2 regions of the Lachnospira sp. CLA-JM-H23 genome follow, and region 2 is predicted to be linked to the other one. Evidence: predicted binding sites of a transcription regulator. Region 2 holds the regulator's gene; the other holds the start of a gene.
What was found. The regulator HrcA, encoded in region 2, represses chaperone genes, less so after heat shock. The targets are predictions, from matches to a motif close to TGTTAGCACTCNNNNNNNNNGAGTGCTAACA.

Region 1 (15,631 bases), on a different contig from region 2:
ATATAATCAGAAATATTGATGATACTTCCATCATAATTCTAAGATATGTCACCATATACTTTCTGCATCTTTCATTGACAGGCTTATTGCCAAGATATGAATCTATAAGACGTCTTGTAACTCTTAACTGCTGGTCAATTCTTGAAATCATAACTGTTTCATTAACTGACTGGTCTTCCCTTCCAATAAAATATCTGTAGAAATTAACATTCATATAGTACATTTTCTGAACAACCGGCAATGGCTCAAATACAAATATATTATCTACATAAAATGTATGCTCAGGAAGCTTCAGACCGAATTCCTTTATAAGCTGTGTTCTGTATATTACTGAGTGCATAAGAATATACTGGTCTACCTTGAAATGTCCCATCTCATTCCATCCAAACATTCTGTCAACTGGAAGTGCATTCTCATAGTGAATGACTTTCTTTCTCTTAGCACCAACCTTTTCATATACATAATTCGCAATAAGCATATCTGGGAGGTCATCTTCCTCAACAAAGCTCTTAAGCTTAGTTAATATCTTCTTATAGCTTTTAACATCAACCCAGTCATCGCTGTCTACAACCTTAAAGAACATCCCTGTGGCATTGGCAAGACCTGTATTAACAGCCTGTCCATGTCCACCATTCTCCTGATGTACAGCCTTGACTATGTTAGGATATTTTGCTTCATATTCCTTGGCAATCTTTAATGTATCATCTTTTGTTGAACCATCATCAACAATTATTATCTCTACATCGTCACCACCTGCAAGGCATGATTTGATACATTTTTCCATATATGCTGCTGAATTATAACATGGAATTGCAAATGATAATAACTTCATATAATATCTCCAATCTCTACATTCTGTCAGGACACTGTATACCTAATAAATCAATACAAGTTTCAAGTATCTCTTTAGTAAGTGTGATTAATGCAATATAGCTTTCCTGCTGTTTCTTATCCTCTTCTGCAAGAATCTTTGTGTTATGATAAAATCCGTTAAATGAGTTAGAAACCTCATATATATACTGGCATATCTTGTGAGGTGCATTATCCTTGTATGCTCCATCTATAACATCTGAGAACTTAATAAGTGCAAGTGATAAAGCCTTCTCTGACTGTTCTTTTGAAGGCAGTATTGTAAGATTACCAACACTTACGCCTGTTTCCTTATACTTTGCAAGAATAGACTTTATTCTTACTATTGTATACAAAATATAAGGACCTGTATTACCTTCAAATGAAGCAAATCTATCTACATCAAATACATAATCTTTAGATGCCTGATTAGATAAATCACCATACTTAAGTGCAGCAAGACCCACAATCTTAGATATCTTATCAGCTTCTTCATCCGTCATTGAACGGTTCTCTTTAATCTTATTAAGAATAACTTCATTAATATCAGATATAAGATGTTCAAGACGCATAACACCACCTGAACGTGTCTTAAATGGCTTGCCATCCTTTCCATTCATAGTACCAAAACCAACAAATCTCATATCTGCATCTGGTCTTACAATTCCAGCCTTCTTAGCTGTTCTGAATACCTGAGTAAAATGAAGCTCCTGTCTTTTATCAGCGAGATAAATGTATGTATCCGGCTTATATAACTTCTCTCTCTCAACAATAGTTGCAAGATCTGATGTAGCATAAAGTGCCGCACCGTCTGACTTTCTTACTATGCAAGGAGGAAGTTCCTTAGTATCTGTTGGCTCTGCAATATCTACTACTGTAGCTCCCTGGCTTTCATAGGCAATTCCATCTTCAACCATCTTATCAACCATATCTTTAATATATGGCTGTGCATCACTTTCACCCTTCCATAAGTCAAATGATACATTAAGATTATCATAATTCTTCTTTAAATCCTTCTTGGAAACATTCATAATATGCTTCCATATTGCTGTGCATGCTCTGTCCCCGCTCTGAAGCTTAAGTGTGGATTCGTGTGCTCTCTTAGCGAATTCTTCATCTTCCTTAGACTTAGCACTTGCCGCCGGATATATCTGTTCAAGCTCTGATATCGTAAATGGGGGTTCACTTGGATACTCTCCTGTATACGCCTCATCAAAATATGGAAGTTCAGGCTTTCTGTCCCTTAACTCCTCTATGATAAGACCCATCTGAAGTCCCCAGTCTCCAAGGTGTACATCACCTATTGTATTGTTGCCTGCGTATCTGTTAATTCTCTTAACACTCTCACCAATTACAGCAGATCTTAAATGTCCTACATGTAATGGCTTAGCTGCATTAGCTCCACCATAATCCACTATTACAGTCTTAGCTTCCTCGCTGTTCTCATATCCGTACTTATCATCTTCTGACATCTTATTAAGATAATCTGAAAGATATCCAGCACTTACCTTTATATTGATAAATCCTGGCTTAACACTTTCAATTGTGTCAAACATACCATTAGATGTAAGCTTTGCAACTATCTCATCTGCAATAACAAATGGAGCTTTTTTATAAGTCTTAGCTGCTGCCATCGCGCCATTGCACTGGAATTCGCATAAGTCAGGTCTGTTAGATATAGTAATTCTTGCGTATTCTTCTGAATATCCACATTCTGCAAATGCTTTCTTAAATTCATCTGTCATAAGTTCAATTATGGTCTTCATTATATTCTCCATTCCTGTTAAATTCTGCTTCATAAAATATATTATTATAAAGTAACAAGAAAAGAATCCCGAAATCCGAGATTCTTTAATAAAATCATCTATTTAGTATAAAACACTTTCAAGGAAAAGTCCATAGCTCTCAGCTGGAAGTGACATAACAACATCCTTGCCAGCCATAATATTCTCTACATCTTCCACCTTCTTAAGTCCGCTTCCTACATCAAGAAGCATACCAATCATATATCTTGCCATATTATGAAGGAAATCATCTGCTGTTATTCTTATCTCACAACTGTCTCCATCTGTAGTTATCTCTACATCTTTGATATCCCTTACTGTAGACTTGCTCTTCTTCGCAGTAGTAAATGCTTTAAAATCATGCTTTCCAATCATATAAAAAGCTGCCTGCTTCATAGCCTTAATATCCGGAATATCAAATGTATGATAAGCATACTTTCTTGTAAATACATTCGCTACATTAGCCATATCTATCTTGTATACATATGTCTTCTCCCTCGCATTAAGCTGGCTATGAAATCTTTCATCTACTAATTCCACGCGATTAACAGCTATATCCCTTGGAAGATATCTGTTAAGGTAATTCTTAACCTCTACAGGCTGGTACTTATCATTAAGCTTGAAATTAGCTGTCTGATTAAGTGCATGAACACCTTTTTCTGTTCTGCATCCAACATATATATCAATATCTTCACCTGTCATCTTCTGAATTATCTCTTTAATCTTACATTCTATAGTGTTAGAATTGGAGTCCTTGCCCATTCTGACCCAGCCGTCATATCTCCCACCATCATATTGAAGTTGTAATCTATAATTGTACATCTATTCTTCCATAACCTTTTCAATTGTATTAACAATCACGTCCATATCAAAAGGCTTCTGTATAAAATCAGCCGCTCCTTTCTTAAGAGCCTCTATCATATTAGCCTTCTGTCCTGCCGCTGTTACCATAATAATCTTGGCATCAGGGTCTATCTCTATAATATCCTTAACTGCATCTATTCCGCCAAGAACCGGCATTGTAATGTCCATAGTTGTTATATCCGGTCTGTATATTCTGAACTTTTCAACGCCTTCTGCTCCGTTAACAGCCTCTGCAACAATCTCGTGTCCAGCCTGTTCAAGCATATTTCTTAAGAACTTTCTTGAAGTCTTAGAATCATCTACTATCAAAATCTTCGCCATAATATTCCTCCGTTCCATATGTCTATAATTAACCACCCGGCTTGTGCAGAAGCATTTAGTATCTGTAATCAACTGCAAATGCAATATATCTATAACAATTCATCAACTAACAAATAATTGACTGATGATTATTAACAACTTCAGCTTCTGTAATACGCCTTAACTATGTACATATATTTTTATACATTAAGCTTAACTTTATCATCTGCAACCATAAGCAGATTAAATCTATGTCCTTTCATATTAAATGTAACTACATACATTCCATTATCCGCTTTAATCTGTGTATCCTGATAAAATACTGGTGGGTGTAAAGACACCTCTATCTCTTCATAACTGAGCTTAGTCGCATATGCACCATTAATAATATTAATAAGCTCGCATATTGCATCATAAGCATCAGCATCAAACTTATTCATATCTTCCTGGGAAAATGTAGATGCAACGCAAAGAAGGTCAGCATCTTCACCTGCTATCCCTAAGAATACATCTATATCTCCGTCCATAATCTGACAGCCAACAAATTTGCCATCAAATTCCTTCTGATATATTATTCTCTCAAGTTCAATCTCAGTGCTCATAAACTGTGTAAATACCTTTAAAACACTCTGCATCTGCTTATTATAATATTCTGTATTCATATCAAGAAATGTTGTAACCATATCATCTATATTACCATCCTTGATAACCTGCAATTCATTGTCAGTAAATACAGATCCAGAATGATTCTTAGCAATATACTTGTTAATCATCTTATCCTGCATACCTCTTCTCCTTGTGCATAACCTTCTATAAATACATTATTCATACAATTTTACTGTAAGATTATTATACATCAAGAAAACATATATTAGCAACATCAATTTTCACTTATAAACACTTATTATCGGATTTTATTTTCACTTATAAATGCTTATCAGTTTAATTGTTTAGACAGTTTATTCAATTTGCCACATTTATCATATACAACTTGTGCATATTTCACATTTAATATCCCAAAGATAATACACTAAAATTGACGCACAAACAACCCCAGCATTAAAATTAATTAATGCCGGGGTTGATTAAATATCTATTATTCTAATCTGTTTATAATAACAGCTTTATATTAAGCGTTCTCTACTGAGTAGTTAGGGGCTTCCTTAGTGATATGAATATCGTGTGGATGACTCTCTCTTAATGCAGCAGATGACATCTTAATAAACTTACCTGTCTCCTGAAGCAATGGAATTGTAGGTGCTCCACAATAACCCATACCTGAACGAAGACCTCCCATAAGCTGGAATATTGTATCTTCAACAAGTCCCTTATATGCAACACGTCCTTCAACACCTTCTGGAACAAGCTTCTTAGCACCTGTCTGGAAGTATCTGTCCTTGCTTCCATTCTCCATAGCTGCAATAGAACCCATACCTCTATAAACCTTATACTTTCTGCCCTGGAATAACTCAAATGAACCAGGAGCTTCATCACAGCCTGCAAGAAGACTTCCGAGCATACATACACTACCACCGGCAGCAATAGCCTTAACAATATCACCTGAGAACTTGATACCACCATCAGCGATAACTGGAATACCGAACTTCTTAGCTTCTGCATAAGCATCCATAACTGCTGTTACCTGAGGTACACCAATACCAGCAACAACTCTTGTTGTACAGATAGAACCAGGTCCTATACCAACCTTAACTGCATCTACACCAGCTTCGCAAAGTGCCTTAGCAGCTGCACCTGTAGCAATGTTACCAGCGATTACCTGTAAATCAGGGAATGCTGACTTGATATTCTTTAATGTTGTAATAATATTCTTAGAGTGACCATGTGCTGAATCAATTACAATACAGTCAACACTTGCATCAACAAGAGCCTGAACTCTATCCATAACATTGGCTGTAATACCAACTGCAGCACCTGCAAGAAGTCTTCCCTGTGAATCATGTGCAGATGCAGGATACTTAATAGACTTCTCAATATCCTTTATTGTAATAAGCCCTCTTAACTTGAATTCATCATCAACGATTGGAAGCTTTTCTTTTCTTGCCTTGCCAAGGATCTTCTTAGCCTCTTCAAGAGTAATTCCAACTGGAGCTGTTACAAGATTCTCGCTTGTCATACATTCCTTAATTGGTCTTGAGAAATCTTCTTCAAATTTAAGATCTCTGTTAGTAATAATACCAACAAGCTTTCTATCATCATCTGTGATAGGAACACCAGAAATTCTGAACTTACCCATAAGTTCGTTAGCTTCCTGTAATGTATTATCTGGATGTAAGAAAAATGGATCTGTAATTACTCCATTCTCTGATCTTTTTACCTTATCAACTTCCTCTGCCTGCTGCTCAACTGACATATTCTTGTGGATAATACCTATACCACCCTGTCTTGCCATAGCGATTGCCATTCTATGTTCAGTAACTGTGTCCATACCTGCACTCATCAAAGGAATATTAAGCTTAATATTCTTTGTAAGATTAGTTGTTAAATCGATCATATTAGGTGTTACTTCTGAATACTGTGGAACTAATAACACATCGTCAAATGTAATGCCCTCACCAATAATTGTACCCATTTTCCTTTGTCCTCGCTTTCCTGTGAATAAAATAATTAAGTTATATGCGCATAATAACGCAATTCTTGGTACAAAAAAATCCGAATACTTAATTCGGACATTTCTGTGTGGAGAAATCTGATAAACGTTCTATCATATTCCTTTTGTTTATAATATTAGAATTGTATCAGAGCATTTTTTAAAAGTCAATAACTTTAAACACATCTTTTTCAACAACATTTTGTATGCTGTGAAGAATACGTTCATCAGGATATACAAATACCCTGACCAGTTCGTTATGTTCATTATAAGCATATATGACAACCGAATCGTGGTTGCTTGCACCAACTGAATAATCATAAGTCTTAACGTCCATATGGTTCATACGGAGTGCATCCTGCGAATCAGCTCTTGCCACAAGCTTTGCTCTTGAAAGTGTATACACACCACATCTTTTTCTTGCTGATTTTGCCATAATCCTATCAATCGTAAGCGTATCATCCACTATCGAATACTCAAGCTCTGCATTATAATACTGGAATACCAAAAATGTCATCACCGCAAATAATGCAAGCACAATTATTCCAAATGTTCTTGTCTGTGGTATGGTTGTAGCCGCCACAATACAACCTATTATAAGCAATGCCTTATAAACAACTGCTGTCTTAGGCGGTTTTACCTTTACTATCTGTTCTACTGCTACATCAAACATAAAACTACTCCTATCTTGTAATACTTCCAATTAATCAAAGTAATTAATTTTCTTCTTAGTGCCTGCAGCCGCCTTAACCTTTACATCTGGTATCTCATAGTCTTCTATATCAATTATATCCTTGCTTTCGTCGCACATTATAAGTAATTTAGCAATCATTTTAAGCTTTTCTTTCATTCCGAAGCTTCCACCAACACTATAAGCTGTACCATTTACTTCATATCTGTTCATTAATGAGAAATATACTGGTCTGTCTTCTTTAGCAACATCTGTATAATCTTTAACATCAATACATAATAAAGCATCTGCTGCTTCCTCTAACTTGTCTGGGTGCTTAGCTATAACAGAACTGCATATTGTTCCAAGCATATCTGTCTGGTTCTGCGCGTATTCATTACCATATACGCTGAATTTCACAAGTGCTCCACTTCCCTTGCCGCCAGCAGAAGAACCACCTCTGACCTTTACCGCTGGAAGTTCAACCTGTTCTGAGCTGAATATCTCTGGGCTTTCACCACATATATTAAGCAGAAGTGCCATTTTCTTTAACTTGTCTACTACTGAATATGATGTTCCAACGCATATATGGCTTCCATTAGCGAATTCAAAGAATTCACAACTTCTGAAATATGTAGGCATATCTGCCTTACGATTCTCTGGAAGACTGTAATCAACATCAGATACGCAGTTCATCCCATTATACGAAGGAAGTTCGTCCACAATATCCTGATGTTTATTAAGAACGTGTGCAAAAAATGTAAGCATCATATCTGACTGATTAAGCTCATACTCCTTGCCATAAAGCGTAAATCTGATATCACCTGTACTTGTAGCCTGTCTTGTCCTGCTGTTATCAGTTGTGTTGATGTTGTCTGTTGATGTGGCAAGGTCATCTGTAGCAACGCTGTCTATTGCTGTGTTGTTTTCATCGCCAATAATATCATTGCTGTTTATTTCATCGCTATTTGTATCATTATTATTTGCCACATTGCTATACTCTGTACTCTGAATATTATCAGAAGTTCTATTATTCTCAATGTCAACTTCTGTAGTATTATTCTTAACGGCTGGTGCAGAAGCACTGCTCTGACTTGCTGTAGATGATGTAGTTGTGGCAGATGATGAGGCATTGTTGTACTTTTTTTTGAGTTCTTCTAATACATCAATATTAATTTTGTCATTCTTGTCATTAGTAAAATTGTTATACATTAACTGTGCACAATCACCAGCTGTTCCATATTTCTGAATACTATAGCTTGACTCTTTAAAAATATAACTTAGCATACTTATCGCAACTCTATGTGCTGTATTCAGACCATCTATAGTTGACCTGACATCTTTCTTTAACTTGCTCTTTACTGCAATATTATCTTCCATAACATCTTTAAGGACATTTACTTCCTCTGGAACCATCTTTATTGCCATACTCTGACTTTCTTTTGCAACTGTATTATTATACACTGCATCTTCCATTTTTTGTATTGTAGACATATTATCATCCAATGCAATATAAAAATTCTCAAGATACTTGCCTTTTTCCATCTTTAAATCCTCTGAACGTGTTACAAGCTGTTCTATAAGGCAGGCATAACTACGGAAATAGTTAAGACTAAGAAATGAAATCATAGCAACACAATCAACATCATATAAACGCTCCTTAATATTCTGTAACCAGTTCTTAGAAATATTCTCCTGAAGTTCTATATCTATATATACATTAATTCCACGTTTTCTAAGTTCATATACAAATTCATAAACCTTCTCTTTATCCTTACTTGCATAACTTACAAATACATAAGGTTCACCCTTTATCCATCCATCTTCAAGTTTCTTTTTAAGCTCATCAATATCAGCCATCACCATTCCTCCTGCGTGACAATTAAAATCCAATATAGAAGTATTATAACATATCCAATAACTTTTTTAAATAGAAACAACTATCCCCGGTATTTTTCACTAATGTTTTATCTTGTAATATTTCTTACCCAGATATACTTCTTATAATGTATATATACTGCCGGGAGCTTTACCAGCTCATCCAGGCTTATTATGATATATACAAGCCAGACTGGTGCATTGAATACAAATGCTGCTATAAAGCCAAGCGGAACCGCAAAGCACCACATTGCACCAATATTCCCCTTCATATCAAACTTTGCATCACCTCCGGCACAGAATATCCCATCCAGAACAGTTGTATTCACCGACTGCCCCATCAGATTAATGCCGAGGACTATCAGCATAAAGCCAAGATACCCCTTCGCTGTATCTGACATAGGGGCTGCACGCGATACAACCGGAGCTACAACGATAAGAAGCAGACCTGTTATTATCCCAATGGCTATTGACAGTCTTGTAATTCTTCCACCATATTTCCTGGCTTTATCAAGCTTACCTGCTCCTAGAAGATTACCTATAATAATTCCTGCCCCGGCACTAACACCCCTTATAACGCACTGCACCATGCTCTTTACTATACTGGCTATGGAATTCGCTGCAACAGCATCACTTCCCATATGTCCAAGTATAACTGAGTATAATACAAATGCAATGCCCCACACTAAGGAGGCACATAGCACAGGTGTTGTGTAATACCAGAAATCTCTTGTCAGTGCTTTATCTGTATGAATAATTCCTTTCCATTCCAAAGCGGCAATCCTGTCTTTGTTAACTACAATATATGCCCATACAAGCTCTATCACTCTCGATATTACAGTTGCATAAGCCGCTCCACGTATGCCAAGACGTGGCATACCAAGTAGTCCAAATATAAGGACAGCATTGCAGACTATATTAACAGCAACTGCTGATGAGCTGATAACAGAGCTTTGAGCCGCCCTTCCTGTATTCTTAAGAAGAATCAGATATACCTGCGATACTGCACACAGCACATAAGATAAGGCTACCGCCCTGATATATAGTGTACCGCTTGCAATAAGCTCCGGTTCGTTAGTGAATATCCTTATAAGTCCCTCAGGTATGAGAAGCGCAAGAATAGTGAATATGCCGCCTGACAGCAGATTAGCATATAAAGCCACCGGCATGACCTTTTCAATAGCTTTTATGTCCTTCTTTCCCCAGTACTGTGAAATCATTATTCCTGAGCCTGCTGTTATCCCTGCTATAAACAGATTAAGCACAAACTGTATCTGTCCGGCAAGTGAAGCTGCAGACAACGAGGTCTGGTCCACAAATCCCAGCATAACCGCATCTGTGGCACTTACAAGTGCCAACATAAACTGCTGTATCGCTATCGGAACAACCAGTTTAACCAGCTTTTCTGACAAATCATCATTCTTTCTTCTACTAAAAAACATAAACCAAGCTCTCCTGACATATATGAATCAGCTCAATCTGCTGCAATTCACTTAATAACCTTGATAGCATAACACATTCCTTTTATATTGCACAACAAAAAGCCCCCTTGTTTATGAATATAAAACATAAACAAAGGGACTTTTTTAATATGATGTAAGTGTTAAATTTATTTTATCAACTTGCTGATGTATAGCAAATTATTACTTATTACATCATTCCGCCCATACCGGCAGCTCCTGCTGGCATTGCTGGTGTATCTTCTTTGATATCAGCTACAACTGACTCTGTTGTAAGGAGTGTTGAAGCTACACTTGTAGCATTCTGTAATGCACTTCTTGTAACCTTAGCTGGGTCAAGAATACCAGCATCAATCATATTAACGTATTCATCATTAAGAGCATCGTAACCTGTTCCTACTTCTGACTCTCTTACTTTGTTGATGATAACTGCACCTTCAAGACCTGCATTGTGAGCAATGTGGTATAAAGGAGCTTCAAGTGCCTTAAGAATAATCTCTGCACCTGTCTTCTCATCACCACTGAGTGTAGCAGCAAGTTCTGCAACCTTCTTAGAAGCGTGGATATAAGCAGAACCACCACCTGAGATAACGCCTTCTTCTACAGCAGCTCTTGTTGCATTAAGGGCATCTTCCATACGAAGCTTAGCTTCCTTCATCTCTGTTTCTGTTGCAGCACCAACTCTGATAACAGCTACGCCGCCTGCAAGCTTAGCAAGTCTTTCCTGTAACTTTTCCTTATCAAAGTCAGATGTTGTTTCTTCAAGCTGTGCACGAATCTGTGCAACTCTTGCTTCGATATCTTCCTTAGCACCTTCGCCGTCAACGATAACTGTATTTTCTTTCTGAACCTTAACTGACTTAGCTCTACCAAGCATATCCATTGTTGTATCCTTAAGTTCAAGGCCAAGTTCTTCTGAAATAACCTGACCACCTGTAAGAATAGCGATATCCTTAAGCATTTCCTTACGTCTGTCACCATATCCAGGTGCTTTGACAGCTACAACATTGAATGTACCTCTTAACTTATTAACGATAAGTGTCGTAAGAGCTTCACCTTCAACATCTTCTGCAATGATAAGAAGCTTAGCACCGCTCTGGACTATCTGTTCAAGAACTGGTAAGATTTCCTGAATATTAGAAATCTTCTTATCTGTGATAAGGATATATGGGTTATCAAGGTTAGCTTCCATCTTATCCATATCCGTTGCCATATATGCTGAAATATATCCTCTATCGAACTGCATACCTTCTACAAGATCAAGTTCTGTCTTCATTGTCTTAGATTCTTCGATTGTGATAACACCATCATTAGAAACCTTTTCCATAGCATCAGCTACCATCTGACCTACTTCTTCATCACCAGCTGAGATAGATGCAACCTTTGCAATCTGGTCTTTTCCTGTAACCTTCTCGCTCATATGTGCAATAGCTTCAACTGCACAATCAGTAGCCTTCTTCATACCTTTTCTTAAGATGATTGGGTTAGCACCTGCTGCTAAGTTCTTCATACCTGCATTAACCATAGCCTGTGCAAGAACTGTAGCTGTTGTTGTACCATCACCTGCTACATCATTAGTCTTAGTAGCAACTTCCTTTACAAGCTGGGCACCCATATTCTCAAATGCATCTTCAAGTTCGATATCCTTAGCGATTGTAACACCATCGTTAGTGATAAGTGGTGCACCATATGATTTATCAAGAACTACGTTACGTCCCTTTGGTCCGATTGTAACCCTTACAGTATTAGCTAATTTATTAACACCCTCTTCAAGAGCTTTTCTTGCTTCAATTCCGTACTTAATTTCCTTTGCCATTGCTATTACCTCCATTATTATCTGTAATAAAAATATATCTGATATCAACTAACTATCACTTTTCATATATCCGCCAGTAAACTGGCTGTATCTGATTAGTCCTCGATTACCGCAAGAATATCATTCTGCTTTACAACGATGTATTCTTCATCATCAAGCTTAACTTCTGTTCCAGCATACTTAGAATATATTACCTTATCACCAGGCTTAACCTGCATTGTAACTTCCTTGCCATCAACAACCCCGCCAGGTCCAACTGCAACTACCTCTGCCTGAGATGGTTTCTCCTTTGCCTGTCCTGGTAATACGATACCTGACTTTGTAGTTTCTTCTGCAACTAATGCTTTAATTACAACTCTGTCTCCTAATGGTACTAATTTCATATATATCCTCCATTCCGCTGTCTGAAATGTATATGGCAGCAATTTGTTTTTTGCTTGTTAGCACTCATTTCAACCGAGTGCTAATTTCAATAAAATTAAGATAGCACCCGGCTAATAATTTGTCAACAGCTATTTCTAAATATATTAATGATTTAACATTTTGATTATACTTTTTTTATTTTTTATTCTTATTAGCGACACCCATCTTGACGGTCTTTCCATAATAGAAAAGATACTGCTGTGCATATCCGCCAAGCTCGCCAAATCTTTCCTTAGCAAATGTAGCTATAACATCTTTGGAAGTATCATTTCCGTCAAAATACAGATATTCCATTATTCTTTTTATCCACACATCAATAGGAAAGCTGTCCCTTTTACCCAATGCAAAAAGGCTTACACAGCTTGCGACCTTGTTGCCAACCCCTTTTATCTGACACATTTTCTCAATGCCCTGCTCACTATCCAGTGCAATAAGCTCATCATAGCTAATTTTTCCCTCGCCGACACATTTTACGGCATCATATATGTAAGGTGCTCTAAAGCCTGTCTTTAATTCCTTCAAATCCTCTACTTCTGCTTTGGCTAACTTCCTTACATCAGGAAATGTATACATAGGTACACCTTTCACCTCACCCGCATAATCGCCATACTTTGCAGAAATATCTGCAACAATCTTCTTTATATGTGGTATCTGTTTGTTCTGCGATATAATAAATGAAATAAGTGTCTCAAAAAATTCCTGATTAAGAATTCTGACACCTGACATTGCCTCAATTGCTTCCTTAAGCTTATCATCTTTCTTTAAAAGCCTTTCCTTTATAAGACCATAATTCCTGTCTATGTCGAAATAATTTCTCCACAAATCCATATACAGCTTCTCATCAGTATCATAAAATACAATTTCTTTTTCAGTCTGTATTATATGTAACATATGTCCAAATGCTGTAAGGACATAATCATTTTCATCAAGCTTATTAAAATGGAAGCACTGTCCACATTCAAGTGTTTCATTCAATTCAAAATCATCAGGTTTGTTAATAATATAATCGCTCATATTAATTCTCCTCCCTGTACAAAATAAAATGCACGGTATATTTATCATCAGACTGCCATAAATATCCATATATCTAGCAGTTGTGTATTATTTTATAATGTAATATAATTATAATATATAATGTAATAATACCAAATTACATTTAATTTAACAAAGTAATAAACCTAAATTATTATAGAAAGATTTATTAACATATATGAAAAATTTATATAAGCCTATCCATAAGCGTGTCTGCGTTATACTCACACTTGTGCTTTTATCTGTCGCATTGACAGGCTGTACAATTCCAATATCGTTTAATATGTCTTCCAATTCAGCTATGACAATACCTAAGGCTGCATTTTCCCAGTCCGCAGATACAACGGAGGAGATTGTGCAGGCTATAATTGCAAGTATGGATAGTGATAATAATGTCTGCGAATTATTCATTACTGATGAGGAGTTAATTGATGCCAACAAATGGCTTTCATTAATTAACGGCATAGAACAGTTAAGATGTGAATACAGGCGCATTAAAAATGGTTTCAATGTGCGGATAACTTATGAATGTTGGGACAATTTTGCAATTATTAAAGCTTACAGAAGTGAGTCAACATATAATCTTAATGAACGCCAGCTTGTGCTTTATGACAAATATACCAAAATACTTGAAGAGATTATTTCGCCAAATCAATCTGATATAGAAAAAGAGATTGCCATACACGATTATCTCGTTGATAACATCAATTATGTTGATACCGGCGACTCTTCCTACAACGCCTACAGTGCATTAATCAACGGAATTGCCGTATGTAGCGGCTATACTGAATGTTTTAAGACATTGTTAGATATGCTTGGAATAGAAAATGCAACGATTTCAGGAGAGGCTGGCGGACAGCAGCACATATGGAATGTTGTCAACCTTGATAATCACTGGTATCACGTTGATGTAACGTGGGATGACCCTGTTGGCTCATCATCTGATTATATCGACCACTCATATTTTAATATCAGTGCTGACGATATGGCACTCGACCATACTTGGGACAGAAGCCGTTACTCCGCTTATGAAAAATGTGGTGCAAAATATTCCTACTGCAGATACAAAAAACTACCTTTAATAAGCAATGTCAACCAACTAAATAAACTCATATATTCAACAGTTAAAAATAAAACTGCACATATTGAATTCACTACAACTTATAATGCAGATCTTAAAGAGGCAATATCAAGAACCGGACAGCAGTTATCCTATTCTTATAAGAATATTGATCGTGTTAATTACACGTTATATTCTGTTACATTTACCTATTAATTGATATATAAATGTAATAATTATTACATTTATATATCAACAAAAAGCTGATTATCTCCATTTTTATTAATGAGGGTAATCAGCTTTTATTAATATCAATTAATTTCTTAATATAATGTATATATCATACCATAAATCTTGTGCGGCTTTTCTACACATATAAAGTTCCATAAGGAACTTTTAAGATGAGCACTTTTGTGCTCATTATACCATAATGAACTTATCTTCTTCGGAAAATAACACATTATTATGTTATTGGATATTAACTCCTGTATCTTTTAATGTTGCTCTTACAAGTGAGTCTTTAGCATTTTTCCATGGCTCATTGGCATATTTGTGATCAAATTTATTAATAAACCAGGCTACATCATCTCTTACTCTCTTCATATTATCTATATAAAGCTTAGTGATAAGCTCTGTGAATTCTGTATACTGTGCTCCTGAAAGCTTGCCGCTCGCCCTTTTCATCAAAAGTCCATAATGGCTGGTACAAAAGCCTTTGCAGTTCTTAAGTTTCTCTACAAAATCTTTATCGTGTTTATACATATAAAACACTGTATCTATGTATCTTTCAATGGTATCTTCTACCTTATCGCACACGAAGCATTTTCCTTCAAGCTCATCTATATAACTGCATACCTGTGCCTCTTTGCCTTTTTTTAGGAGTGTCT
Region 2 (15,631 bases):
GCTTATTGATGTAAAGGAAATCGTAGAACTTCCTCATGATGAATCTGTATGCAGGGAACTTGTTCTTATCAAGGTATTATGTACAAGAGAGGAAAGACAGCAGATAACAACTATGGCAGATATATACAGGGCTAATATAGTAGATGTTGCTAAGAATTCTCTTATTATTTCGCTTACAGGAAGCCAGAGCAAGATAGATTCATTTATCGCATTACTTGATGGTTTTAAAATTACAGAACTCGCAAGAACTGGAATAACTGGACTTGCTCGTGGTGCTGCAAATTTAAAATAAATTATTTATTACATTCGGAGGTATTTGTAAGATGGCAGAGGCTAAGATTTATTATCAGTCAGATTGTAATTTATCATTACTTGATGGAAAGACAATCGCAATCATCGGTTATGGCAGCCAGGGACATGCACATGCATTAAACTTAAAGGATTCAGGATGCCACGTAATTATCGGTCTTTATGAAGGATCAAAGTCATGGAAGAGAGCTGAAGAGCAGGGCTTTGAAGTATTCACAGCAGCAGAGGCAGCTAAGAAAGCTGATATTATTATGATTCTTATCAACGATGAGAAGCAGGCTAAATTATATAAGGAAGATATTGAACCAAACCTTGAACCAGGCAATATGCTTATGTTTGCTCACGGTTTCAATATTCACTTCGGTTTAATTAAGGCTCCTAAGGGCGTTGATGTTACTATGATCGCTCCTAAGGCACCTGGACATACAGTACGTTCTGAATATCAGGCTGGTAAGGGAACTCCTTGTCTTGTAGCTGTAGAACAGGATGAGACAGGTAAGGCTCTTGATATGGCACTTGCTTATGGTCTTGGTATTGGTGGAGCAAGAGCAGGTCTTCTTGAGACAACATTCAGAACAGAGACAGAAACAGACCTCTTTGGTGAGCAGGCAGTTCTTTGTGGTGGTGTATGTGCACTTATGCAGGCTGGTTTTGAAACACTTTGCGAAGCTGGTTATGATCCACGTAACGCATACTTTGAATGTATCCATGAGATGAAGCTTATCGTAGATCTTATCTACCAGTCAGGCTTTGCAGGTATGAGATATTCTATCTCTAACACAGCTGAATATGGTGATTACATAACAGGTCCTAAGATCATCACAGAGGATACAAAGAAGGCTATGAAGAAGATTCTTTCAGATATCCAGGATGGTACATTTGCTAAGGAATTCTTACTTGATATGAGTGAAGCTGGCGGACAGGTTCACTTCAAGGCTATGAGAAAGCTTGCATCAGAGCATCCATCAGAGCAGGTTGGTGCAGAGATAAGAAAGCTTTATAGCTGGAACAACGAATCAGACAAGCTTATCAACAACTAATAATTATAAGCAGAATATAACCCCTCCTTACTGTATTGCTAAGGAGGGGTATTTTTATGTAATAGGGAATTCTGATGGCTTACTGCTTATTCTCGAATTCGTCCTTGTTCTCATCATATTTTTTCTTATATAAATTCCTGGTTCTATATGCCTGGGCTATAATAACAACTCCGATTATAATAATAGCAATTATTGTAATTGCTGATTGTTTGATATCAGGCTTGGTGTTTGCGGCATTATCGGCAGTATCTTCTTGGTCAATGCCGAATTCAACATCTATAGGTTCGTCCGTCTTGGTAGCAGCCTGTTCTTTGTAAGGTGTAACATTTTCCATCATATTATTAGTTGTATCCAAGCCGACAAGAGTTCTGTAAAGTCCGAATGAACGTGTATCGAATTGTCCATTAAAGGTTATTGCATAACCGCTGTCAAGCATATTAAATGAATAAGATATCTGTGATACATGTTTTTTGAAAGCGTCCTGTAATACCTGTACAGAAGTGCGGCTGCCAAGCTTATCAAGCGGTGTATCTACATCAAGAGTTATTGTATTATCACCATAAAGATGATAATAGGCCTTTGGAACGTCCCATAAGCCATACTTGGAAGCAGAATCAGGATACATATCAGCGTTATTGGAAGCTTCTAATGCTTCCTGTATTGCGGCGGCATATATACGGTGTCCGCCGTGTCCATATTCACCATTGAAATCCTGTGATACACATACTAAAGGCTTGAACTTTCTTATACATTCTGTTGAATATGAGATAATATCATCATATACATACTGTGATTTGGCTTTTTCAAGGCTTAAGGAGTATAAGTCCTCAAATGTTCCTTTAACAGGATAATTCTTAATTCCACATTCCCACAGACCATCAAGTTCCTCGTGCTGTCTTACAGGTTCAGTGAGAAAGAAATCGCACATATAGGCAATCTGTACATTAAGATTTTGCTCACCGCCATAGTTAGTAAGAACTCCACCTAAGAATAATATCTCATCATCAGCGTGTGTTGAGAATACAAGAATATCTGTCATTCCATACAGAGGTGCTTCCCATCTTTGCACATTGTCAGGAAGATTTCCCCTGGAATATGCGTATATGTCTGATATCTGCATACCCTCTGGTACATTTATTGTAATATCACGGCTTCCGTCTTTGATATCCATATAGTCGTGAAGAAATCCATTTTCTCCACACTTAACAGTCTGGCTGTTATAAGTAATCGTATAATTAGTGACTTCACTGCTCCATATGATGTAAAGCCCATAAATGTTCTCATCTGCTTTGACATTTACTGTGGCATTAGGGACGAGATTAATAGTTGTGTCATATGAGCCGTCTGTTAAATTCTTAGTGTAATCAGATACACTGCCATTATTATTAACGGATACGGTTATGCCTATATTATGTGCTGTATCATTGTCAGTTGTGGCAGAATTTCCAGATGTGATGTCCGGTGCATTTGCAATATTAGCAGTACTGCTGTCTGCCGCATAGGAAATGGTGTGTGAAGACAACACTATTCCGATGGCGGAAAATGCAATGACAGCAGATTTAAGTAGCAGTTTCATTATTAATCTCCAATCTGTATATATTTAATGTTTATATTGTTTTTACCATATGGTAAAATAACATATTATGCACATACTTTCAAGAAAAGATGCAAAATGGCACGTTTAAATAGATACATTTAATTAGAATAGATATTTTTAATAGATAAATGGATATAAGGAAAGAAGATATTAGTAAAATGAGGCTGAGAGTTGGAATATGTAATAACGAAATAATAAATGCCCAGACAGAGCTTGTCATAAGCCATATTAAAAAGGTACACAAGGATGTGAGCTTTACTAAGTTTGATATAGGCGGTGGCAGGCATTTTAATACATCAGGAATAGCAGGGGTGCCTGAAAATGTATTATGTAATATGAATGATGTTGTGCCGTGGTCAGTAGCTGTATCTGATGCAATATCAGCAGGTTATATAGATGTGGGAGTTACAGGTCTTAATGAACTTTTTGCTAATGATATGTCTGAAATATTAAAACAAGGTGTCACACTTAGTGCAATAACAAAAAGGCGGGACACAAGGGCTGTGCTTATAACTAAGAAGAAACGAAGAAGTGCTGATACAGATAATAAAGTAAAGCTTTATACGGACAATTACGATAAGCTTAAAAGGTGCAGATACATTTATGATAATACCAGTTGCCAGCTTTTAGATACAATAGAGGACTGCATTGATATGCTTATGGAAAATGAGTGTGATGGGGTATTTGCAGGAAGCGATAATATAAGAATGTTAAGGCTCAACCACATAAGAGGCTGTGATTATAATTATGTGGAGAATAATATATATATACCGGATACAGGGGAGGCAGTGTCTGCAATACTTACTGCTGATGATGAGGAAATATGCAGTATTATAGGTAAGGCAAGCGATGAGCAGACTATAAAGATAATAGATATTGAAAGTGCATTAATAGGGCGGATTAAGTCTTACGGAATGGTAGATGATGCAAAGGTGATTGTATCATTTAATGGTAAAAATGCTGTTATTGCAGCCAATATATACAGGGGTGATAAGAGCTTCCGATGTGAGGTGAAAGGCGAAGATGTATATATTGAGAGAATGATGGATAAACTTGTAAGACAGATTTTGCATAAATTAGCGTGATTAATATTGACAGATATGTTATTATTAAAATGTTGAATTATATATAGACTAGATGGGAATGGTAATTTATGGAATTTAAGAAGATAAATGAAGACAAGTTTCAATGCCTGTTATACGAAGAGGATCTTGAATATAATAATATAACACTTGATGATTTCTTTAGAAATGACACAGAAAAGATACATAATCTGTTGGAAGTTATTATGGACGAAGCACATAAGAATATAGGAGTTGAACTTGGTGGCGGCGTTATGTCATTACAGCTTGCACCACAGCCAGACCATTCAATCCTTCTTACTGTATCATCAGGAAAGGAAGATTTTGGTAATATGTTAAAGCAGGCAGGCGAGAGAGCTGCAAAAGCTTTAGGTGACAGGTCAAAGAGTGAGAGTAATGTTATAAAGAATGGCGGTGAGGATCTTAAAGCTCCGGAGTTCGCTGCATTTGATAAGTTGAAGGATATATTTGACCAGATGAAAGACATACCTGAGGCAGAGAAATTTATAAAAGAAGCTAAGAAAGCGAAAGATAATAAGCCAAAGGTCAGTGATGTTGTGACTGTAGGCTATGGCGTATATATTCTTGACAGCTTTGAGGACTTTGAAGATATGTGTATGGTATGCCCTAAGGTATGGGGAGTTGCCAATGGAATATATAAGAAGGACAACCGGTATTATCTTGTGCTTGAGAAGGGAAGATGTGCCAGGGAACGCTATAACTCAATATGTAATGTTATAAGCGAGTATGCACGCCTTGACTCAGAGAAAGAGCAGAGAGTTATATGGGTTAAGGAGAATTGTGAGGCGGTTATAAAAGCCAACGCGATTAATAAAGTTAAGAAGTATTTATAATTAAGGGAGAAGAATATGAGGTATCCGCATTTTCTTGCCTGTAATGGAAATATAGGCTTCGTTGCACCATCATTTGGCTGTGCAACGGAGCCTTATATTACAGGTTTTAAAAAGGCACAGGAGAGATTTAAAAATCTAGGTTATGGAATAGTTAATGGTCCTAATGTATATGAGGCAAATGGAATAGGAATAAGCAATACGCCAGAGCTTTGTGGACAGGAGCTTACTGATATGTACACATCTGACAAGTCTGATGCATTAATATCATGCGGCGGAGGTGAGCTTATGTGTGAAATTCTTGGTTATGTTGACTGGGATAAGATTGTTAAAGCAGAACCTAAGTGGTTTATGGGATATTCAGACAATACGAATTTTACATTTCTGCTTAATACAATAGCTGATACTGCAAGCGTATATGGACCTTGTGCGGCGGCATTTGGTGTAGACAAGCTTCATAATTCCCAGCTTGATGCAATCGGCGTGCTGACGGGAGAAAAGCTTAATATAAGTGGTTATGATATGTGGGAAAAGGAGTCTTTAAAGACAGAGGACAATCCCACGCCAGCGTATAACCTTACTGAGAAAAAGGTGCTTACAGCTTATATAGGAGATAAGAAGCTTGATAATAGTTCAGAAAGCTTTAATAATATAAAGGCATCAGGCAGGCTTATAGGCGGATGTATGGACTGCCTTGTCAACCTTTTAGGAACTAAATACGACAAAGTTAAGGAATTTAATAGTAAATACAGCGATGATGGCATTATATGGTTTCTTGAAAGCTGCGACCTTAATGTATTTTCAATAAGAAGGGCTATGTGGCAGATGGACAATGCTGGCTGGTTTGAGAATGTTAAGGCATTTGTAATTGGAAGGCCACTTGTATATGGACAGGAAATGATGGGACTTGACCAGTACAGTGCTATTATTAAAACAGCAGGAAGATACAATGTTCCGGTAATTATGGATGCAGATCTGGGGCATCTTCCACCAGCAATGCCTGTAATAAGCGGTGCATATGCAGAAGTTTCTGTTAAAGATGATAATATACATTTTTCATATGAGTTAAAGTAATATATAAAATGTATATATTATGATGAAAAGTGTAAAATGTACCAGATATGATGAAATATGTAAAAATTTTATGCTTATAAAACATAAAAACGTATAGAATTCAGATATCTTGCAAATGTATGGAATATACTGTAAAATAAATAAGATTAAGCGTTAAATATATAAGTATATACTTCGCGGATAAAGGAGGATTTATAATGGGAATGACAATGACACAGAAGATTCTTGCGGCTCACGCAGGTCTTTCTGAAGTTAAAGCAGGACAATTAATTGAGGCGGACTTAGACCTCGTACTTGGTAATGATATTACATCTCCAGTTGCCATTCATGAAATGGATAAGATGACTGTTAAGACAGTATTTGATAAGGATAAGATTGCACTTGTTCCAGATCATTTTGTGCCTAATAAGGATATTAAGTCAGCAGAGCACTGCAAATGTGTAAGAGAATTCGCAGCAAAGCATGATATTACTAACTACTTTGAAGTAGGACAGATGGGTATTGAGCACGCTCTTTTACCAGAGCAGGGACTTACAGTAGCTGGCGATGTTATTATCGGTGCTGATTCACATACATGTACATATGGTGCACTTGGTGCATTCTCAACTGGTGTAGGTTCAACAGATATGGCAGCAGGTATGGCAACAGGTAAGGCCTGGTTTAAAGTACCATCAGCTATTAAGTTCAATCTTACAGGAAAGCTTAACCCTTGGGTAAGCGGTAAAGATGTGATTCTTCATATTATCGGAATGATAGGTGTTGACGGAGCTCTTTATAAGTCTATGGAATTTGCTGGTCCGGGAGTATCTACACTTACTATGGATGATAGATTTACTATTGCCAATATGGCTATAGAGGCAGGTGGAAAGAACGGAATATTCCCTGTTGATGATCTTGCAAGAGAGTATATGAAGGAACATTCTAAGAGACCATTTGTTGAATATACAGCAGATGACGATGCAGAATACGATCAGGTGATTGATATTGACCTTAGCACAATTAAGTCAACAGTAGCATTCCCACATCTTCCAGAGAATACACACACAGTTGATTCTATAGATGATATCAAGATTGATCAGGTAGTTATCGGTTCATGTACTAATGGACGTATTGATGATTTAAGATGTGCCGCTAAGATATTAGAAGGCAGAAAGGTAGCAAAGGGCTTAAGAGTAATCGTTATCCCAGCTACACAGAAAATATATATGCAGGCTATAGAAGAAGGTCTTGTACAGACATTTATTAAAGCAGGAGCAGTTGTCAGCACACCAACCTGCGGACCATGTCTTGGTGGATATATGGGTATCCTTGCAGAAGGCGAGAGATGTGTATCAACAACTAACAGAAACTTTGTTGGACGTATGGGACACGTTGATTCAGAAATATATCTTGCAAGCCCTGCTGTTGCAGCAGCAAGTGCAGTTACAGGCAAGATAAGCCAGCCATCTGACCTTGGTTTATAATATATTGTAATCAGCACACTGAATATATTTAGAAGATACATAATTATTATGAATTATAAATGTGTACGAATACACAGGAAATGAGGAGTATATGAAAGCAGAAGGAAGAGTTTTTAAATTCGGCGATAATGTAGATACAGACGTTATTATTCCTGCAAGATATCTTAATTCTTCAGACCCAGCAGAGCTTGCTACTCACTGTATGGAAGATATCGATAAGGATTTTGTGAAAAATGTTAATAAAGGCGACATAATTGTTGCTAATAAGAACTTTGGATGTGGTTCATCAAGAGAGCACGCACCTATAGCTATTAAGGCAGCAGGTGTAAGCTGTGTTATTGCAGAGACATTTGCGAGAATATTCTACAGAAATTCAATTAACATCGGACTTCCTATTATAGAGTGTCCAGAAGCAGCTAAGGCTATCAATGCAGGCGATGATGTAGCTATCGACTTTGACAGCGGCGTTATCACAGATAAGACAACAGGACAGACATTCCAGGGACAGGCATTCCCAGAATTTATGCAGAAAATCATAAAGGCTGAGGGACTTGTGAATTATATCAATAATAAATAAAAAATGCATTACACACCGGTGCTGCTTAATGGACAATAATTCTAATTCTATTGAGCTTTGTGGCAGACGGACGAAATACAACAAAATAGCGGCTATATATCAACATCAGGCACGCTCCCGCTACTCTCAAACGCAGCGGATACTAAGGTGCTAAAGGACAGCACCTAAGTACCGGCGTTTTCAAAGTACCTGATTAACGATATATAGCCGCTATTTCGTTGTATTTCTGTGTGCTGGCAGAAGATAGATGTAGATTGTTTAGTAAAAGTGTTTTGCAAGCTCTGTAAGCATATCTGGCTGGCAGAAGATAGATGTAGATTGTTTAGTGGTAAGAGCAATCTGTATGTCCTATGATATGTATTTGCCCATAAGATAGATGCATATAGTTTAGTGACAAGAGCCCGTTGCACATTGTATGTTGGGCGGGTATAGGTGTAGTCGTGGGAATATAGATTATAGAATATATTCTGTATGGATTGAGTTCTGACATTCTAGGCTGAAGGGGATAGTTAATTGCTGGCGATTGTAGTTCACAGTAGGTAGATTGCACAGATTAGCTGGTTATAATATAGTATTGCAATATAGAATATAGGAATAAAAATAACAGATATAACACAATTACACCAGTTGAAATAATTACAATGTAATTTTGTTATATCTGCTATATCTGTTATCTATTAAGAAGCCAAGTGAATAAGACAAATACCCTTTAAATGAATAGACACCCAGCGGGCGGAATAGCCAATATATCAAAAGTCAGGTGCTTTGAAAACGCCGGTACTTAGGCGGTGTCCTTTACCGCCTTAGTATCCGCTGCGTTTGAGAGTAGCGGGAGCGTGCCTGATGTTGATATATTGGCTATTCCGCCCGCGTCCGTTGTCAATTAAAAGCTATCCGTTGTCAATTAAAAGCTATCCGTTGTCAATTAAAAGCTATCTGTTGTCAATTGAATTTATAACCAACCAATTGTCAATTATTTCACTTTCTCCGCCAGCCACTTAACATACTCAATCACCCTCTTAGAAATCTTCACACTATTATAAGCAGCCGCATAAGTAATATGCGATATATCCTCAATATAATTCCTTGTATAATTTACCGGAAATACAGGCTCTAACATATCAGCTACCTTATTATAAGCAATAGCTGCCTCATATTCCGTCCCATAAGTCCCTATTATAAAATCACCATTAATGTGAATTCTGCTCTGGAACATTATACGTCCGTTTTTTACAATCTGGCTCACGCCATTATATTTATTGACTACACACACATTTTCATATCTGAAATCGTGTTCGTCATTATTCCTGAAAATGTAATCTTTTCCTTTAACGGAATGACTGCGTATTCCAAATCTTGATAAAATGCTTGTCTGCATACCATAATCATTTACAAAATAATAACCGCCGCGGCACATAATTGTGTGGTGTGAATAATAGAAAAGGTCATCAATGGAAAATATAAGAGTATTCCCGGGTTCAAGAAAATACAAAAATGCCTTGTTGCACAGGTATATGGGTGTCTTAATATATATGCCATTGTCGCGGAAATTAATAAGACTTATGAACTTAGAATAAGGAAAATCAATATGACATTCGGCGTATGATGAAGTATGAAGGTCAATATTAACATAATATATATCAGGCTTAAAAAGTATATCGCAAGCAGTACAGTAAACCTGTGAGGCTGTATTTTCATCATCATAACTTCCGATACTTATATGTTTATTCTTATATGTTATTGAAACCCTGTAATATACAGAGCCGTCTTTTTTATTGGTCTTGTAAACACCTTTAGCCAAGTTGTGGTTCTCCTTTAACGTATCTTGATTATTATGCTATCATATATTAGTGATATGTTAATTTGATTTTATAATAAATACATTGCTATCTTAATAATATTGTATATATTACTGTCAGCCGGAAATTGTCTAATATTTATCAATCCTATAAATTATATGATAAAATTAGTAATAATTCAATATACCTATTGTTTTTCGTATCATTCCTGTTGTATAATGGTTTCTGTTTAAAGCATTTTTAACAGGAATCCGGTTAGTGATGATAAAGCTGTTCCATTTACCAGATGTTGTTCTGGCAGGTACATATGTATGTGGGAGACGGTTATGCATCAGATTGACTGTGATTCACCCCAATAAAATAAGAAGGTGGAATAAGAGATGAGTTTATTTTACAGAAGTACAAGGGATGATAGTGTAAGAGTAACAGCCTCACAGGCTATATTAAAGGGACTTGCTCCAGATGGTGGATTATTCGTACCAGAATCTATTCCTTCATTAGATAAGAGCTTAGAAGAACTTTCAAAGATGTCTTATAAGGAAGTTGCTTATGAAGTTATGAAGCTTATGCTTGATGACTTTACAGAAGAAGAGTTAAAGAACTGTATTGACAAAGCTTATGATTCTAAGTTTGATACTGAAGAGATTGCACCATTAGTTAAGGCAGAGGGTGCATATTTCTTAGAATTATTCCATGGTGCAACTATTGCATTTAAGGATATGGCTTTATCTATATTACCACACTTACTTACAACATCAGCTAAGAAGAATGATGTTAAAAATGAAATAGTAATACTTACAGCAACATCAGGAGATACAGGTAAAGCAGCTCTTGCAGGTTTTGCAGATGTTCCAGGAACAAGAATTGTTGTATTCTATCCTAAGAACGGTGTAAGCCCTATTCAGGAAAAGCAGATGGTTACACAGAAGGGTGCTAATACTCACGTAATTGGAATTAAGGGTAACTTTGATGATGCACAGACAGGTGTTAAGAATATATTTGGTGATAAGGAACTTGAAAAGGTTATGAACAATGCCGGCTTCCAGTTCTCATCAGCTAACTCAATCAATATAGGACGTCTTGTTCCACAGATTGTATACTATGTATATGCATATGCAAGACTTCTTGCTAACGGAGAAATCAAGGCAGGTGAAAAGATTAATGCAGTAGTTCCTACAGGTAACTTTGGTAATATCCTTGCTGCATTTTATGCTAAGAATATGGGACTTCCTATTAATAAGCTTATATGTGCTTCTAATGAGAATAAGGTGTTATACGATTTCTTTACAACGGGTGAGTATGACAGAAACAGAGATTTCGTTCTTACAACATCACCATCTATGGATATTCTTATCTCAAGCAACCTTGAAAGACTTATCTATAGAATAGCAGGCAACAGTGCTGAGAAGAACAGCGAGCTTATGGCTTCACTTAAAGAAACAGGTAAGTATGAGATTACTGCTGATATGAAAGCACAGCTTTCAGATTTCTATGGCAACTATGCTACAGAGGCGGAAGATGCTGCTACTATAAAGGATTTATATGAAACTTGTGGATATGTTATAGATACACATACAGCAGTAGCTGCTACAGTTTATAACAAGTACAAGGCAGACACTAAGGACGAAACTAAGACAGTTATAGCTTCAACAGCAAGCCCATACAAGTTTACAAGAAGCGTAATGGAAGCAATCGACCCTAAGTATGCTTCAATGGGTGACTTTGAACTTGTAGATAAGTTAAGCGAACTTGCTAAAGTAAAAGTTCCTAACGCTATCGAAGAAATCAGAACAGCTCCAGTCCTCCACAACACAGTATGTGAAGTAAGCGAGATGACCAATGAAGTAAAGAAATTCTTAGGAATATAATCTAATCCTAAGTAATTTCTATTAAGAATAATTTTAACCTCAATAAAACTGCTGTGTAAATCAGGCAAAGCCCCAGATTTACACAGCAGTTTTTTATGTAATAGGAAATTCTGATAGAATTATCGCACACGGATGTGCGATGGAGCGAATACGCAACAGGACGTTGCGTCTGAGCGTTTGCGTCCCTCATAACCACAACAAAAGGAAAGTCTTAGAAATACCCAATCAGCTTTCTGGTGCCCGAAGCCCCACCCCCTTCTCCAAACACTTAATAAAGTTTATAATTTATTTATACAAAAAATTAAATTAATTGTTGACATCACCCTTGCAAAGTGATACCTTAATTATGTTGATATTAGCACTCCTAATTATTGAGTGCTAACAACAAAGAAAAGGAGGTATGTCATGGGGCTTGATGAACAGCTTGATGAGCGTAAAGTAAAGATACTTAAAGCAATCATTAAGAACTACTTAGAAACAGGCGAGCCAGTTGGTTCAAGAACGATATCTAAGTTCACAGACATGAAGCTTAGTTCCGCGACAATAAGGAATGAGATGGCAGACCTGGAAGAGCTTGGGTATATAGTTCAGCCACATACATCAGCAGGAAGAATTCCTACAGATAAAGGCTACAGATTATATGTAGACGATATGATGTCTGAGAAAGAACAGAACATAACCAACAGAGAGAACGAGGTTGCTGTTAAAGAACAGGAATTAAGTTCAATGAAGGATATGTTAGGTGAGAAGGTTGAAAAGGTAGAAGAGCTTCTTCAGAATGTTGCCAAGGTTCTTGCCAAAGATACTAATTATGCAACTATGGTAACGACACCTAAGGTAACAGGCAATAAGCTTAAGTTCGTTCAGTTATCACAGCTTGAAGCCAATAAGATATTAGCCGTAATAGTTATGGAAGGCAATCTTATAAGGAATAAGGTGATAACAGTAAGCGAGGATTTGTCACAGGAGAATTTGTTAAAGCTTAACATTCTTATTAATACAACACTTACAGGGCTTACTCTTGAACAGATGAATTTGAGCATTGTTTCAAAGATGGAAAATCAGGCAGGAGAACATATTAATCTTGTCAAAGAAGTTCTTGATGCGATTGTTGATACAATAAGCAGCGCAGATGATTTAAAGATATATACAAGCGGTGCAACCAACATATTCAAGTATCCAGAACTTAGTGATTCAACCAAAGCCAGTGAGCTTATATATGCCTTGGAGGAAAAGCAGAGCCTGTCAGATCTTGTTGTTGATGATGACAATAGTGTTGATGAACAGGATAGTAGTTCCAACAATGGTATTCAGGTATATATAGGAAATGAAACACCGATTGAATCTATGAAAGACTGTAGCGTTGTAACAGCAACATATGAATTACAGGATGGAATGAAGGGTACAATTGGTATTATTGGTCCAAAGCGTATGGATTATGAAAAGGTTGTGGAAACCTTGAAGAATATGAGGACGCAGTTGGATGATGTATTCAAGAAATCATAGAAAGGTGAGGAGATAAGGTGTCTAAGAAAGATAATAACATTAATAATGTTGATGAAGCAGATGTTAATATTAATGATACAGATGTTACATCAGATACAGATAAAGACGCTGATACTGTAGAAGCTCAGGGCTCGTCTGACGCAGATGTGAAGGCAGAGAAATCTGACAACGCAAGTGATGCGCAAGGAGCGGAGGAAACAGTTGATATAAATAATAAAAAGGACCAGAAGGACGCTGTGATTGAGGATTTACAAGATCGTTTGAAGCGTCAGATGGCTGAGTTTGACAACTACAGAAAGCGTACTGACAAAGAAAAGTCAGCAATGTTCGAGATGGGAGCTTCGGATGTAGTAAAGAAACTTCTTCCGATAGTAGATAATTTTGAACGCGGCTTTAAGTCAGTGACAGAGGAAGAGTTACAAACACCATTTGCCAAAGGTATGGATATGGTTTACAAGCAGACAATTAAGATGCTTGAAGACTTACAGGTTAAGCCAATCGAGGCAGTTGGTTCAGAGTTTAATCCTGAATTTCATAATGCAGTTATGCACGTGGAAGATGACTCTCAGGGCGAGAATATTATCGTTGAAGAGTTCGAGAAGGGTTACACATATAGAGATGTGGTTATCCGCCACAGTATGGTAAAGGTTGCTAACTAATACATCAGAATATTTAGTTGATGTATAATGGTATGAGCTTTTACCAGAAGTAAAGTATGTGGGTAGTTGTGATATAGAAAGAATTCGTTTACAGGCTTAGGGCTTATCAGAACAATACACACACTTGTAACAAATAGAATTGATATTATTAAACAGTATGTCTATATAAGACATAGAAAGGAAGATAATTATGAGCAAGATTATTGGTATAGATTTAGGTACAACTAATTCATGCGTAGCTGTTATGGAAGGTGGTAAGCCAGTTGTTATTACTAACACAGAAGGTATCAGAACTACTCCATCAATAGTTGCATTTACAAAGAACGGAGAAAGATTAGTAGGTGATCCTGCTAAGCGTCAGGCAGTTACTAATGCTGATAAGACAATTTCTTCAATCAAGAGACATATGGGTACAGATTACAAGGTTGATATTGATGGTAAGAAGTACACACCACAGGAAATATCAGCTATGATTCTTCAGAAGTTAAAGGCTGATGCTGAGAGCTATCTTGGTGAGACAGTTTCAGAAGCTGTTATCACAGTTCCAGCTTACTTCAATGATGCACAGAGACAGGCAACTAAGGATGCTGGTAAGATTGCAGGTCTTGATGTTAAGAGAATTATCAACGAGCCTACAGCTGCTGCTTTAGCTTATGGTCTTGATAATGAACACGAGCAGAAGATTATGGTATATGACCTTGGTGGTGGTACATTCGATGTATCTATCATTGAAATCGGTGATGGTGTAATCGAAGTTCTTGCTACTGCTGGTAACAACAGACTTGGTGGTGATGATTTTGATAATGCTATTACACAGTATATGTTAGATGACTTCAAGGCTAAGGAAGGCGTAGATCTTTCTACAGATACAATGGCACTTCAGAGATTAAAGGTTGCTGCTGAGCAGGCTAAGAAGGAATTATCAAGTGCTATGCAGACTAACATCAACCTTCCATACATCACAGCAACAGCAGAAGGTCCAAAGCATTTTGATATGACACTTACAAGAGCTAAGTTCGATGAACTTACACACGACTTAGTAGAAAAGACAGCTGAGCCAGTTAAGAACGCACTTTCAGATGCAGGTCTTACAGCTTCAGAACTTTCAAAGGTATTATTAGTTGGTGGTTCTACAAGAATTCCAGCTGTACAGGATAAAGTAAAGCAGTTAACAGGTCACGAACCTAACAAGTCACTTAACCCAGATGAATGTGTTGCTATCGGTGCTTCTATTCAGGGTGGTAAGCTTGCTGGTGATGCCGGTGCTGGTGATATCCTTCTTCTTGATGTAACACCACTTTCACTTTCAATTGAGACAATGGGTGGTATTGCTACAAGACTTATCGAGAGAAATACAACTATTCCTACAAAGAAGAGCCAGATATTCTCCACAGCTGCTGATAACCAGACAGCCGTTGATATCAACGTAGTACAGGGTGAAAGACAGTTTGCCAAGGATAACAAGTCACTTGGACAGTTCAGACTTGATGGTATACCTCCAGCAAGAAGAGGCGTTCCACAGATTGAAGTTACATTTGATATCGATGCTAATGGTATCGTTAATGTATCTGCTAAGGATCTTGGAACAGGCAAGGAGCAGCATATTACAATAACAGCTGGTTCTAATATGTCTGATGAAGATATCGATAAGGCTGTTAAGGAAGCTGCTGAGTTCGAAGCTCAGGATAAGAAGCGTAAGGAAGCTATCGAAGTTCGTAACGAAGCTGACTCTATGGTATTCCAGACACAGAAGGCTCTTGATGAAGCTGGCGACAAGCTTGATGCTAACGACAAGGCAAATGTTGA

Region 1: WMO42_RS07025 (co-chaperone GroES) is a predicted target of HrcA. The motif match lies at 12,668-12,698, and genes of this name have one in related genera.

What each region holds. Positions count from the first base shown of each region.
Region 1 is NZ_JBBMET010000004.1:198,754-214,384, forward strand. Features, by position in the region: gene WMO42_RS06975 (glycosyltransferase) at 1-832, opposite strand, end outside; gene argS (arginine--tRNA ligase) at 849-2,615, opposite strand; gene truA (tRNA pseudouridine(38-40) synthase TruA) at 2,718-3,455, opposite strand; gene WMO42_RS06990 (response regulator) at 3,456-3,818, opposite strand; gene WMO42_RS06995 (chemotaxis protein CheX) at 3,998-4,582, opposite strand; gene guaB (IMP dehydrogenase) at 4,927-6,387, opposite strand; gene WMO42_RS07005 (hypothetical protein) at 6,566-7,078, opposite strand; gene WMO42_RS07010 (toll/interleukin-1 receptor domain-containing protein) at 7,109-8,935, opposite strand; gene WMO42_RS07015 (MATE family efflux transporter) at 9,043-10,395, opposite strand; gene groL (chaperonin GroEL) at 10,604-12,229, opposite strand; gene WMO42_RS07025 (co-chaperone GroES) at 12,325-12,612, opposite strand; gene WMO42_RS07030 (DNA glycosylase) at 12,788-13,666, opposite strand; gene WMO42_RS07035 (transglutaminase domain-containing protein) at 13,863-14,960, shown strand; gene WMO42_RS07040 (DUF6062 family protein) at 15,213-15,631, opposite strand, start outside.
Region 2 is NZ_JBBMET010000005.1:154,237-169,867, forward strand. Features, by position in the region: gene ilvN (acetolactate synthase small subunit) at 1-292, shown strand, start outside; gene ilvC (ketol-acid reductoisomerase) at 324-1,349, shown strand; gene WMO42_RS08135 (PIG-L family deacetylase) at 1,429-2,925, opposite strand; gene WMO42_RS08140 (hypothetical protein) at 3,105-4,031, shown strand; gene WMO42_RS08145 (adaptor protein MecA) at 4,100-4,882, shown strand; gene WMO42_RS08150 (S66 peptidase family protein) at 4,898-5,953, shown strand; gene leuC (3-isopropylmalate dehydratase large subunit) at 6,151-7,416, shown strand; gene leuD (3-isopropylmalate dehydratase small subunit) at 7,508-7,993, shown strand; gene WMO42_RS08165 (hypothetical protein) at 8,967-9,794, opposite strand; gene thrC (threonine synthase) at 10,173-11,660, shown strand; gene hrcA (heat-inducible transcriptional repressor HrcA) at 12,066-13,166, shown strand; gene grpE (nucleotide exchange factor GrpE) at 13,184-13,825, shown strand; gene dnaK (molecular chaperone DnaK) at 14,016-15,631, shown strand, end outside.